4 regions of the Streptomyces sp. NBC_01257 genome follow, and region 3 is predicted to be linked to each of the others. Evidence: riboswitches for the same ligand, from Rfam matches in the RefSeq annotation. Region 3 holds a riboswitch; each other region holds the start of a gene.
The links. A riboswitch is a leader RNA that binds a small molecule or an ion and turns the genes downstream of it on or off. The one in region 3 is predicted to bind cyclic di-AMP.
Positions count from the first base shown of each region.

Region 1: it holds a riboswitch for cyclic di-AMP, as region 3 does, so the genes downstream of both, OG408_RS24255 (C40 family peptidase) here and OG408_RS34940 (M23 family metallopeptidase) in region 3, are expected to answer to the same signal.
Region 2: it holds a riboswitch for cyclic di-AMP, as region 3 does, so the genes downstream of both, OG408_RS29875 (M23 family metallopeptidase) here and OG408_RS34940 (M23 family metallopeptidase) in region 3, are expected to answer to the same signal.
Region 4: it holds a riboswitch for cyclic di-AMP, as region 3 does, so the genes downstream of both, OG408_RS05560 (C40 family peptidase) here and OG408_RS34940 (M23 family metallopeptidase) in region 3, are expected to answer to the same signal.

Region 1 covers NZ_CP108472.1:5,568,179-5,570,370, forward strand. The annotation lists gene OG408_RS24255 (C40 family peptidase) at 1-1,085, opposite strand, end outside; cyclic di-AMP (ydaO/yuaA leader) riboswitch at 1,084-1,249, opposite strand; gene pcrA (DNA helicase PcrA) at 1,509-2,192, shown strand, end outside.
Region 2 covers NZ_CP108472.1:6,843,301-6,845,492, forward strand. The annotation lists gene OG408_RS29870 (M16 family metallopeptidase) at 1-910, shown strand, start outside; cyclic di-AMP (ydaO/yuaA leader) riboswitch at 1,122-1,289, shown strand; gene OG408_RS29875 (M23 family metallopeptidase) at 1,303-2,142, shown strand.
Region 3 covers NZ_CP108472.1:8,000,339-8,002,530, forward strand. The annotation lists gene OG408_RS34935 (tyrosine-protein phosphatase) at 1-138, opposite strand, end outside; cyclic di-AMP (ydaO/yuaA leader) riboswitch at 602-761, shown strand; gene OG408_RS34940 (M23 family metallopeptidase) at 765-1,700, shown strand; gene OG408_RS34945 (SGNH/GDSL hydrolase family protein) at 1,883-2,192, shown strand, end outside.
Region 4 covers NZ_CP108472.1:1,289,090-1,291,281, forward strand. The annotation lists gene OG408_RS05550 (ATP-dependent Clp protease proteolytic subunit) at 1-44, shown strand, start outside; gene OG408_RS05555 (hypothetical protein) at 52-360, shown strand; cyclic di-AMP (ydaO/yuaA leader) riboswitch at 690-861, shown strand; gene OG408_RS05560 (C40 family peptidase) at 865-1,338, shown strand; gene OG408_RS05565 (LysE family translocator) at 1,378-2,019, opposite strand; gene OG408_RS05570 (LysR family transcriptional regulator) at 2,092-2,192, shown strand, end outside.

The DNA of each region.
Region 1 (2,192 bases), 2.4 Mb from region 3:
ATCATCCCGTCGCCCTTGTAGATGCCGACGTGGCTGATGTCGTCGTAGAAGAACACCAGGTCACCGGGTTGCAGATCCTCCGTGGCGATCCGGGTGCCCACATTGACCTGGTCCCAGGTGGTCCGCGGAATGTCGACGCCCGCGGCCTTCCAGGCGGCCTGGGTGAGCCCCGAGCAGTCGTACGAGGACGGGCCCGTCGCTCCCCAGACGTAGGGCTTGCCCATCTGCGCCCGGGCGAAGGCGAGGACCTTCTCGGCCTTGGTCGAGGCGTCGGCGTCCGAACCCGAACCTGTGCCGGTCCCGGTTCCGCTGCCCGTCCCCGTGCCGCTGCCGGCCTCCTTGGCGGCCTCCTCGGCCTTGCGCTCGGCCTCGGCCTTCGCGGCTGCCTGCTTCTTCGCCAGCTCCGCCGCCTTGCGCTTGGCCTCCGCCTCCTTCTTGCGCTCCAGCTCGGCCAGCCGCGCCTTCTCCTCGGCGGTCAGTTTCGACAGCAGTGTGCGGGCCTCGGTCAGCTTCGTCTGCACGTTCTGCTTGCTGGTGCGCAGCGTCGCCTGCGACTCGGTGAGCGTCTCCAGGCTCGCCACCGCCTCGGCCCGCTGCTTGGACGCCTTCGCCTGCTGCGTACGGAAGTCCGTGACGGCCTGCTGCTGGCGCTCGCCCATCCGGTCCATGAGGTGCGTCTGGTCGAAGAACGACTGCGGGTCGTTGGCCAGGAAGAAGGTGGCGGTCGGTGCAAGGGCGCCGTCGCGGTACTGGGCCGCGGCATAGGTGCCGAGCGTCCTGCGCGCCTCGTTCAGCTTCGCCGTGCGCGCGGCGACGTCGTCCAGGAGGGTGTCCACCTTGGCGCGCTGCCCGGTCGTCGCCTCCTTCGCCTGGTTGTACTGCTGGGTCGCCGTACCCGCCTGCCGGTACAGGTCGTCGACCTTCTTCTGCACGTCCTCGATGCTCGGCTTGGGCGCCGGGGCGGCCAGCGCGCTCTGCGAGGACAGCAGGGTCACCGAGGCCAGCGCGGCCGAGGTGAGCCCGACGGCCGGGGCGGTGGTGCGCACGCGGGTGCGTGGTTTGCGATGCGACGCCAAGGCCGGCATCTCCTTCCGTGGACCGCCTACCGGGTTAGCTGTCGGGTTCGGGCGGAACGGAAGGCTGCCCTACGGTCCTGGTGGGGGATGCGGACCGATTCACCCCGGTGTTGCGTGTGGGTCCCCGGTTCCGGACTTCTGCGGGAGCAGCCCGGATTCGGCGTGGACGCCCGCTCGGCGTGGATCGCCTCTGGGGGTACGGGCCGCCCGAACGAGCACGCTAGCCAACTCATGGTGTCCCTGTGAAGGTTGATGTTCGATATGCCCGATACATTTTCGTGACCTTGGCGTCGCGGGGTGTCGCGGGGCAGGTGGGGCCGGGGGACCGTCCACCCGGCGCGGTCGGGCACTCGCTCTGCGTGCCCGGCCGCGGGTGCGCTGTTCGTCACTCGGGCCCGGAGTGTCAGTGCGCACGCCTAGACTCGGGAGGCGATGAGCAGCCTCTTTGACGACAGCTTCCTGACCGGCCTCCAGCACACGGAGGAAGGGCCCCCGCCGCCCCCCGAGGACTCCGCACCCGAAGCGGTGCCGGAGGACCTCTTCGCGGGCGTGTTCGACGGCCCCCCGCCGCCCCGCGAGGCGTACTACCGCGACGGGGCACACCGCCCGGTCATCGACGCCGCCGCGCTGCTCGACGGGCTGAACACCGAGCAGCGCGCCGCCGTCGTGCACGCCGGGTCCCCGCTGCTCATCGTCGCCGGGGCCGGCTCGGGCAAGACCCGGGTGCTGACCCACCGCATCGCCCACCTGCTGGCCGAGCGCGGGGTGCACCCCGGCCAGATCCTGGCGATCACCTTCACCAACAAGGCCGCGGGCGAGATGAAGGAGCGCGTCGAGCAGCTCGTCGGCCCGCGGGCCAACGCCATGTGGGTGATGACCTTCCACAGCGCGTGCGTGCGGATCCTGCGCCGCGAGTCCAAGCGGCTCGGCTTCACCTCGTCGTTCTCGATCTACGACGCCGCCGACTCCAAGCGCCTCATGGCCCTGGTCTGCCGCGATCTCGACCTCGACCCGAAGCGTTTCCCGCCCAAGTCCTTCACGGCCAAGGTGTCGAACCTCAAGAACGAGCTGATCGACGAGGAGACCTTCGCCGGACAGGCGACGGACGGCTTCGAG
Region 2 (2,192 bases), 1.2 Mb from region 3:
GCAGCTCTCCAAGGAGCTCTTCCCGGCCACGGCCCGCATGTCGCGCCCGCGCCTGGGCACCGAGGAGACCGTGGAGCGGATCGACTCGGCGGCCGTGCGCGCCTTCTACGACGCACACGTCCGGCCGTCCACCGCGACCGCGGTGGTCGTCGGCGACCTCACCGGGATCGACCTGGACGCGCTGCTCGCCGACACCCTCGGCGACTGGTCGGGCAACACCGCCGCGCCGCGCCCCGTCCCGCCGATCACCGCCGACGACACCGGCCGCGTGGTCATCGTGGACCGCCCGGGTGCGGTGCAGACGCAGCTGCTGATCGGCCGGATCGGCGCCGACCGGCACGACAGCGTGTGGCCGGCCCAGGTGCTCGGCACGTACTGCCTGGGCGGCACGCTCACCTCCCGGCTCGACCGGGTGCTGCGCGAGGAGAAGGGCTACACCTACGGCGTGCGGGCCTTCGCCCAGGTGCTGCGCTCCTCGGCGCCCGGCTCCGCCGCCGGTGCGACGGGGGCCGCGATGCTCGCCATCAGCGGTTCCGTGGACACGGAGTCCACCGGCCCGGCGCTGGAGGACCTGTGGAAGGTCCTGCGGACCCTGGCGGCCGAGGGCCTGACGGACGCCGAGCGCGAGACGGCCGTGCAGAACCTCGTCGGTGTCGCACCGCTGAAGTTCGAGACGGCCGCGTCCGTCGCGGGCACCCTCGCCGACCAGGTCGAGCAGCACCTCCCGGACGACTACCAGGCGCAGCTGTACGCGCGCCTGGCCGACACCGGCACGGTGGAGGCGACGGCCGCCGTGGTCAACGCCTTCCCCGGGGACCGGCTGGTCACGGTCCTGGTCGGGGACGCCTCGCAGATCGAGGAGCCCGTCCGGGCACTCGGCATCGGCGAGGTGTCGGTCGTCGCCGGCTGACCGCTCGTTTCGCCCGATACCCGGGCAAAGGGAAGCACCTGACGGGGCCTGCCCCGTCAGGTGCTTCCCTTTTGTCTGTTTTGTGGGGGAGGTTGCCTGTCTGCCCTGTGGGATGCGCTACAAAACGGCCTGTCCGTTTGGTGGCGGGAAGTGCCCCCGTTTAGCGTCGGCTCCGCTGTCTGTCACTCGTATGCCGCATCCGCGACGTACCGGGCAGCCATCGCCGAGTCCCCGTCAGGCGCGAGCCTGGGGAGCCGGGGACCCACTCAGTCCCTGGGGTGAATCGGATGCCTGAGCCTCGCACGAGGCCGGGGGATCCGTAGGAGACCTTCCTGCTCCGAACCCGTCAGCTAACCCGGTAGGCGAGAAGGAAGGAAAGGACCAGCCACTTCATGGCGTTCACCCGTGCCACCGGGAAGCACCGTGCCCCGAGCCGTCTGACGCGCACCGGCGCGAAGGCCGTCGGCATCGCGACTCTCGCCACCACCGGCGTCATCGGCGGACTGGCCTCCCCGGCCCTCGCCTCGGACGCCGAGACCCCCGCCGTCAGCGAGACCGGTCTCACCCAGGTCATCGCCATCGAGGGTGACCTCGCCGACCGGATCGCCGCACAGGCGGACGCGCAGCAGCACCAGGCCGACGCCGCGAAGAAGAAGGCCCAGGCCAAGGCGGACGCCAAGAAGAAGGCGGAGGCCAAGAAGAAGGCCGAGGCCGCCGCGAAGGCCAAGGCGAAGGCTGCCGCGAAGGCGAAGGCCGCCGCCCGTGCCGAGGCGGCCCGCGAGGGCGCCTCGCGCGCCGCCCGCTCCACCGAGCGCGCCCGGCTCGGCTCCTTCCAGCTCCCCGTCGCCGGTTCGTACGTGAGCACCGGCTACAAGTCCAGCGGCTCCCTCTGGTCCTCCGGCAGCCACTCGGGCATCGACTTCCACGCCGCGTCCGGCAGCTCCGTCGTCGCCGTCGGCGCCGGCACGGTCGTCGAGGCCGGCTGGGGCGGCGCGTACGGCAACAACATCGTGCTGCGGATGACGGACGGCACGTACACCCAGTACGGCCACCTCTCCTCGATCGGTGTCTCCGTCGGCCAGAGCGTCGGCCAGGGGCAGCAGATCGGGCTCTCCGGCTCGACCGGCAACTCCACAGGGCCGCACCTCCACTTCGAGGCCCGCACCACGCCGTCGTACGGTTCCGACATGGACCCGGTCGCCTACCTGCGCGCCCACGGCGTCACCGTCTGACCGTCCGAAGACTCCCCGAAGGCCCCGGCGACCACGCCGGGGCCTTCGGC
Region 3 (2,192 bases):
CAGGTGGCCACTGCGGTAGAGCCGCCCGAACCGCACCCGGCGGCCGTCCGAGGTGGGCAGCCCGCCCACGTCACGGAAATTGCGGACACCCGCCAGCTCGGGCTCCGTCGACGGGGTCTGCGGCAGCTGCTGCGTCACGGTCACTCCTGGAGGCTCTGCCACCGGCGCGTGTCGCCGACGGGTCCACTCTCGTGACGATACGACATTGATTCCTCGGACAATCATCTCGGTCACGCCCCCGTTTCGCGCCTGCTCCGACCCCTCGCGCGGGGGTCGGTCCCGGGTGGATGTCCCGATCGGGGGAGGGCGGTGGGCATGACATGTCCGTATTGAGGCATTTAGTCGAACATGCCCCGCTTATGCGGGAGATGATGACCCTCTCGTGAGCGGGATCATATCCGTGACGGTGTGTGGTGATGCCGCGGTGGGGTAGTCCGTGCACCGCGCGGAAAGCCAAGATCCGTAATCCACGGAGTGTGACCGGAATTCCGCACCGAATTTCCGGCCCGGAATCCGATGAGGAACCCGTGGCTTGTTTCCGCCGTCCCGGCTCGCTTACGTTCGCTGTCAATCCGGACGGACCGCCTAATCCTGCCGCCGTCCGGAATTCGCACCCACTCACCGCGTGGCAGGAGCGGGGGAACCAGGTAAGCCGCCGACCGGGTAATCCGGCCGGCTCGGGGTGAAGTCGCGCCAGTCGCGACCGGACATCTCCAGTCCGAACCCGACAGCTCACCTCGCAGGCGCCGGAGAGGAAAACCTTCATGCCCATATCGGGTAAGCACCGCCGTCCCAAGTCCAGCACCATCGCCCGTGGCGTCGTCGTCGCGAGTGCCGGCGGAGCCGTCATCGCGCTTCCGCTGCTCGGCGCCACCGGTGCCAACGCCGCGGAGCAGGCCGCTCCCGCGACCTCGAAGTCGGCCGCCGCCACGCACGCCACCCCGGCCAAGCCGGTGGCGAAGGAGCAGGCCGGCTCCAGGACGTACTCCGTGGTCTCCGGCGACTACCTCTCGAAGATCGCCGCCCAGCACAAGCTCAAGGGCGGCTGGGAGAAGCTGTACCAGGACAACCGCAAGGTCGTCGGCGACGACCCGAGCCTGATCTTCCCGGGCATGAAGCTGACGCTCGGCGGCAAGTCCGCGGCGCAGACCTCCACCGGCGCCACCACCCCGTCGAAGGCCCCCTCCAAGGCCCCGGCGAAGACCGAGACGAAGGCCTCCACGGTCTCCAACTCGTCCTCCTCCGACGCCTCCTCCTCCAAGGAGACCTCGGCCCCGGCGACCCAGAGCGACAGCTCCGGCTACGTCCACCCGGTCCCGGGCAACCACACCACCGCCTACCGTGCCTCCGGCGCCAGCTGGTCCAGCGGCAGCCACACCGGCATCGACTTCCCCGTCGCCACCGGCACGAGCGTGAAGGCCATCACCTCCGGCACCGTCGTCACCGCCGGCTGGGGCGGCGCGTACGGCAACGAGGTCGTCATCAAGCACGCCGACGGCCACTACTCGCAGTACGGCCACATGTCCTCGCTCTCCGTCTCGGCGGGCCAGACCGTGACCGCGGGCCAGCAGGTCGGCCTCTCCGGCGCCACCGGCAACGCCACCGGCCCGCACCTCCACTTCGAGGTCCGCACGGGCCCGGCGTACGGCTCGGACATCGACCCGATCGCCTACCTGGCGTCGCACGGGATCAACGTCTGATCCAGCAACACCGGTCCGGTGATCCGGGCCTGAGCAATGCATAGAGGGACGGTGTGCGGCGGCGCACCGTCCCTCTGCTTATTCCCCCTTTACCAAAAACTGACCGGGTGGTCTATCTCACCACCCGTCAACCCCTTATTACGGTCGCGTAGGTCACATTCGGCGGTGCAGGATAAGCCCTTGTGGCAGACGATTCGAACAACATCCAGCAGGGCGTCAACAACAGACAGGGCGCCATCGGGTCGTACGCGGCGATTGGCGACAGCTTCACCGAGGGAGTCGGCGACCCCGGCCCGGACGGAACGTTCGTCGGCTGGGCCGACCGGTTCGCGGTACTCCTCGCGGACCAGCTCCCGGGCACCGGCGCGACGGGCGCCACGGGCCCCGCGCACGGGAATTTCCGATACGCCAATCTCGCCGTACGAGGACGCCTCCTCGACCAGATAGTCGAGGAGCAGGTGCCGCGCGCCAGGGAACTCGCCCCCGATCTGG
Region 4 (2,192 bases), 6.7 Mb from region 3:
TGCAGAACCGCGACCTTTCGCTGCCGCCCCACCCCGCGCGGTGAAGTGCCGATGCAGCCACCGGAGTTCCCGCCGCTGCCCGCCCTGACCCGTGCCGAGGGCGAGTTCATCGACCGCTACCTGCAAGTCCTCGACCAGGTGGGCCGGATCAATCCGTCCCACGGCGGCGACACGTACGGCGCCCTGCGCGCCGCCCAGGCGCTCGCCTCGTACGCGGCCGCGCTGCGGGACGCCCTCGCGTTGATGCACGAGCGGGGCGAAGCCCAGATCCACGCAGCCACGTTGACCCGGGCGTTGCGCCTGCTGGACGGCGAGCGGCGCGCCGGACGCGTCACCGTGCCGCCCGACCCGCCGAGTTGATCAACTCCCCGGCGTCGACACGCCCGGCTGGCGGATCAGATTTTCTCGCTCGTTCGGCGTAGGCGTTACTTCGCACGAGGGACAACTCGATTTGCGTTTTCAAGGTGGACAGTGGGTGAAATCTCCCGTTCCGTCGCTGGTACGGCACCGGCCGACGGACTCGGGCGATCCACCTGAACTTCACCTGTCCACCCGAACGGGCCAGTCGTGATGAGCCTCACATATCGCCGTTTCACCTCGGAAATCCGGCACCCGGTGAGTCAAGATCCCTGGGACGACAAGCCCCCGCCACCGCGGCGGGGCGGTCCGGGCGGACGCCGAGTCCTGCCGCCGCCCGGATGCCTGGTCGACAGGAGTGGATCGGCAGGAGTGGAGGACCCGAGCACAACGGGCCGACCGGACTTCCGGTCGTCCCTCGGGGTGAAGCCGCATCCGCGGCCGGGCGACTTCGCCAGCCCGAACCCGACAGGTCATCCTTCACAGGCGGCTGACGAAGGGTTGCGCATGACTGCGCAGGTTCATGTCCCGTCTCTGCTCGCCCGGGCCACCACGGCTTCGGTGATGACACTCGCCGCCGTCGGCGGCACGCTGTTCGTTCCCGGCGTCGTGACCGACGCCCAGGCCGCGACCCATTCGATGAAGGCGCTCAACATCGCCGCGTCGAAGAAGGGGGCGCCCTACCGGTGGGGGGCCACCGGCCCCAGCCGCTTCGACTGTTCCGGCCTGACGCTCTATTCGTTCAAGAAGGTGGGCAAGAAGCTCCCTCGCACGGCCCAGCAGCAGTACAACAAGACCCGCCACATCTCGTCCGCCAAGCGGCAACGCGGCGATCTGGTCTTCTTCCACTCCGGCCGCAGCATCTACCACGTCGGCATCTACGCGGGCAGCGGCAAGATCTGGCACTCGCCCAAGACCGGGGCCGTGGTCCGCCTGGAGAAGATCTGGACGAAGAGCGTCTACTACGGGCGGGTCCGCTGAGGCCCCTGCTCCGTCCCGGCCCCCGGTCCCGCCCGCGCGTCAGCGCAGCAGCGGACCGGTCACCAGGACCAGCCCCAGTGCGGTGAGTGCCGCGCCGCTGCCGCCCTCGATCGCCCGGGCGGTACGCGGCCGGCGCAGCCACCGCCCCAGGCGGTCCACCAGGAGCGCCACGGCCGGGAACCAGATCAGCGCCAGCACCACGACGATCGCGGCCAGCAGCAGCGTCCTGGGCAGGGGCGCGGCCCCGTCCGGCACGAACTGCGGCAGCAGGCTCAGGAAGAGCACGGGCGCCTTGGGGTTCAGTGCGTTGGTGAGGAAGCCCTGGCGCAGTGCCTGCCCGGTTCCCTTCGTGGCCCGCGCACCGGTCTCCTCGTCCGGCCCGCTGCCCGGTTCCGGCCGGCGCCGGGCCGCGAGCAGGGCCCCGATGCCCAGGTAGAGCACGTACGCGCCGCCGAGGAGCTGGACCGTCCGGAACAGCACGGGTACCGCCACCAGCACGGCGGCCAGCCCGGCGACGGCGAGCGCGGTGTGGACGAGGAGGCCGCCGGCGACCCCGAGAGCCGTCGCCACTCCCGCCGACCGCGAGGCGAGGGCGTTGCGTACGACGACGGTGAAGTCCGCGCCGGGCAGCGCGACCATGCCGGCGGCGACGCCGACGAAGGCGGTCAGTTGTGCGTCCATGGCTCCACACTGGACCCCGGAAGCCTTTAGCGTGTACTTGCAATCTTCTGGGTCTGCCAAAAGGAACGCTTAATGTACGACCCGACACGGCTCGCGGCGCTGGTGGCGGTCGCGGAGGCCGGTTCGATCACGCGGGCCGCCGCCCGCCTGGGATACACCGCTCCCGCCCTGTC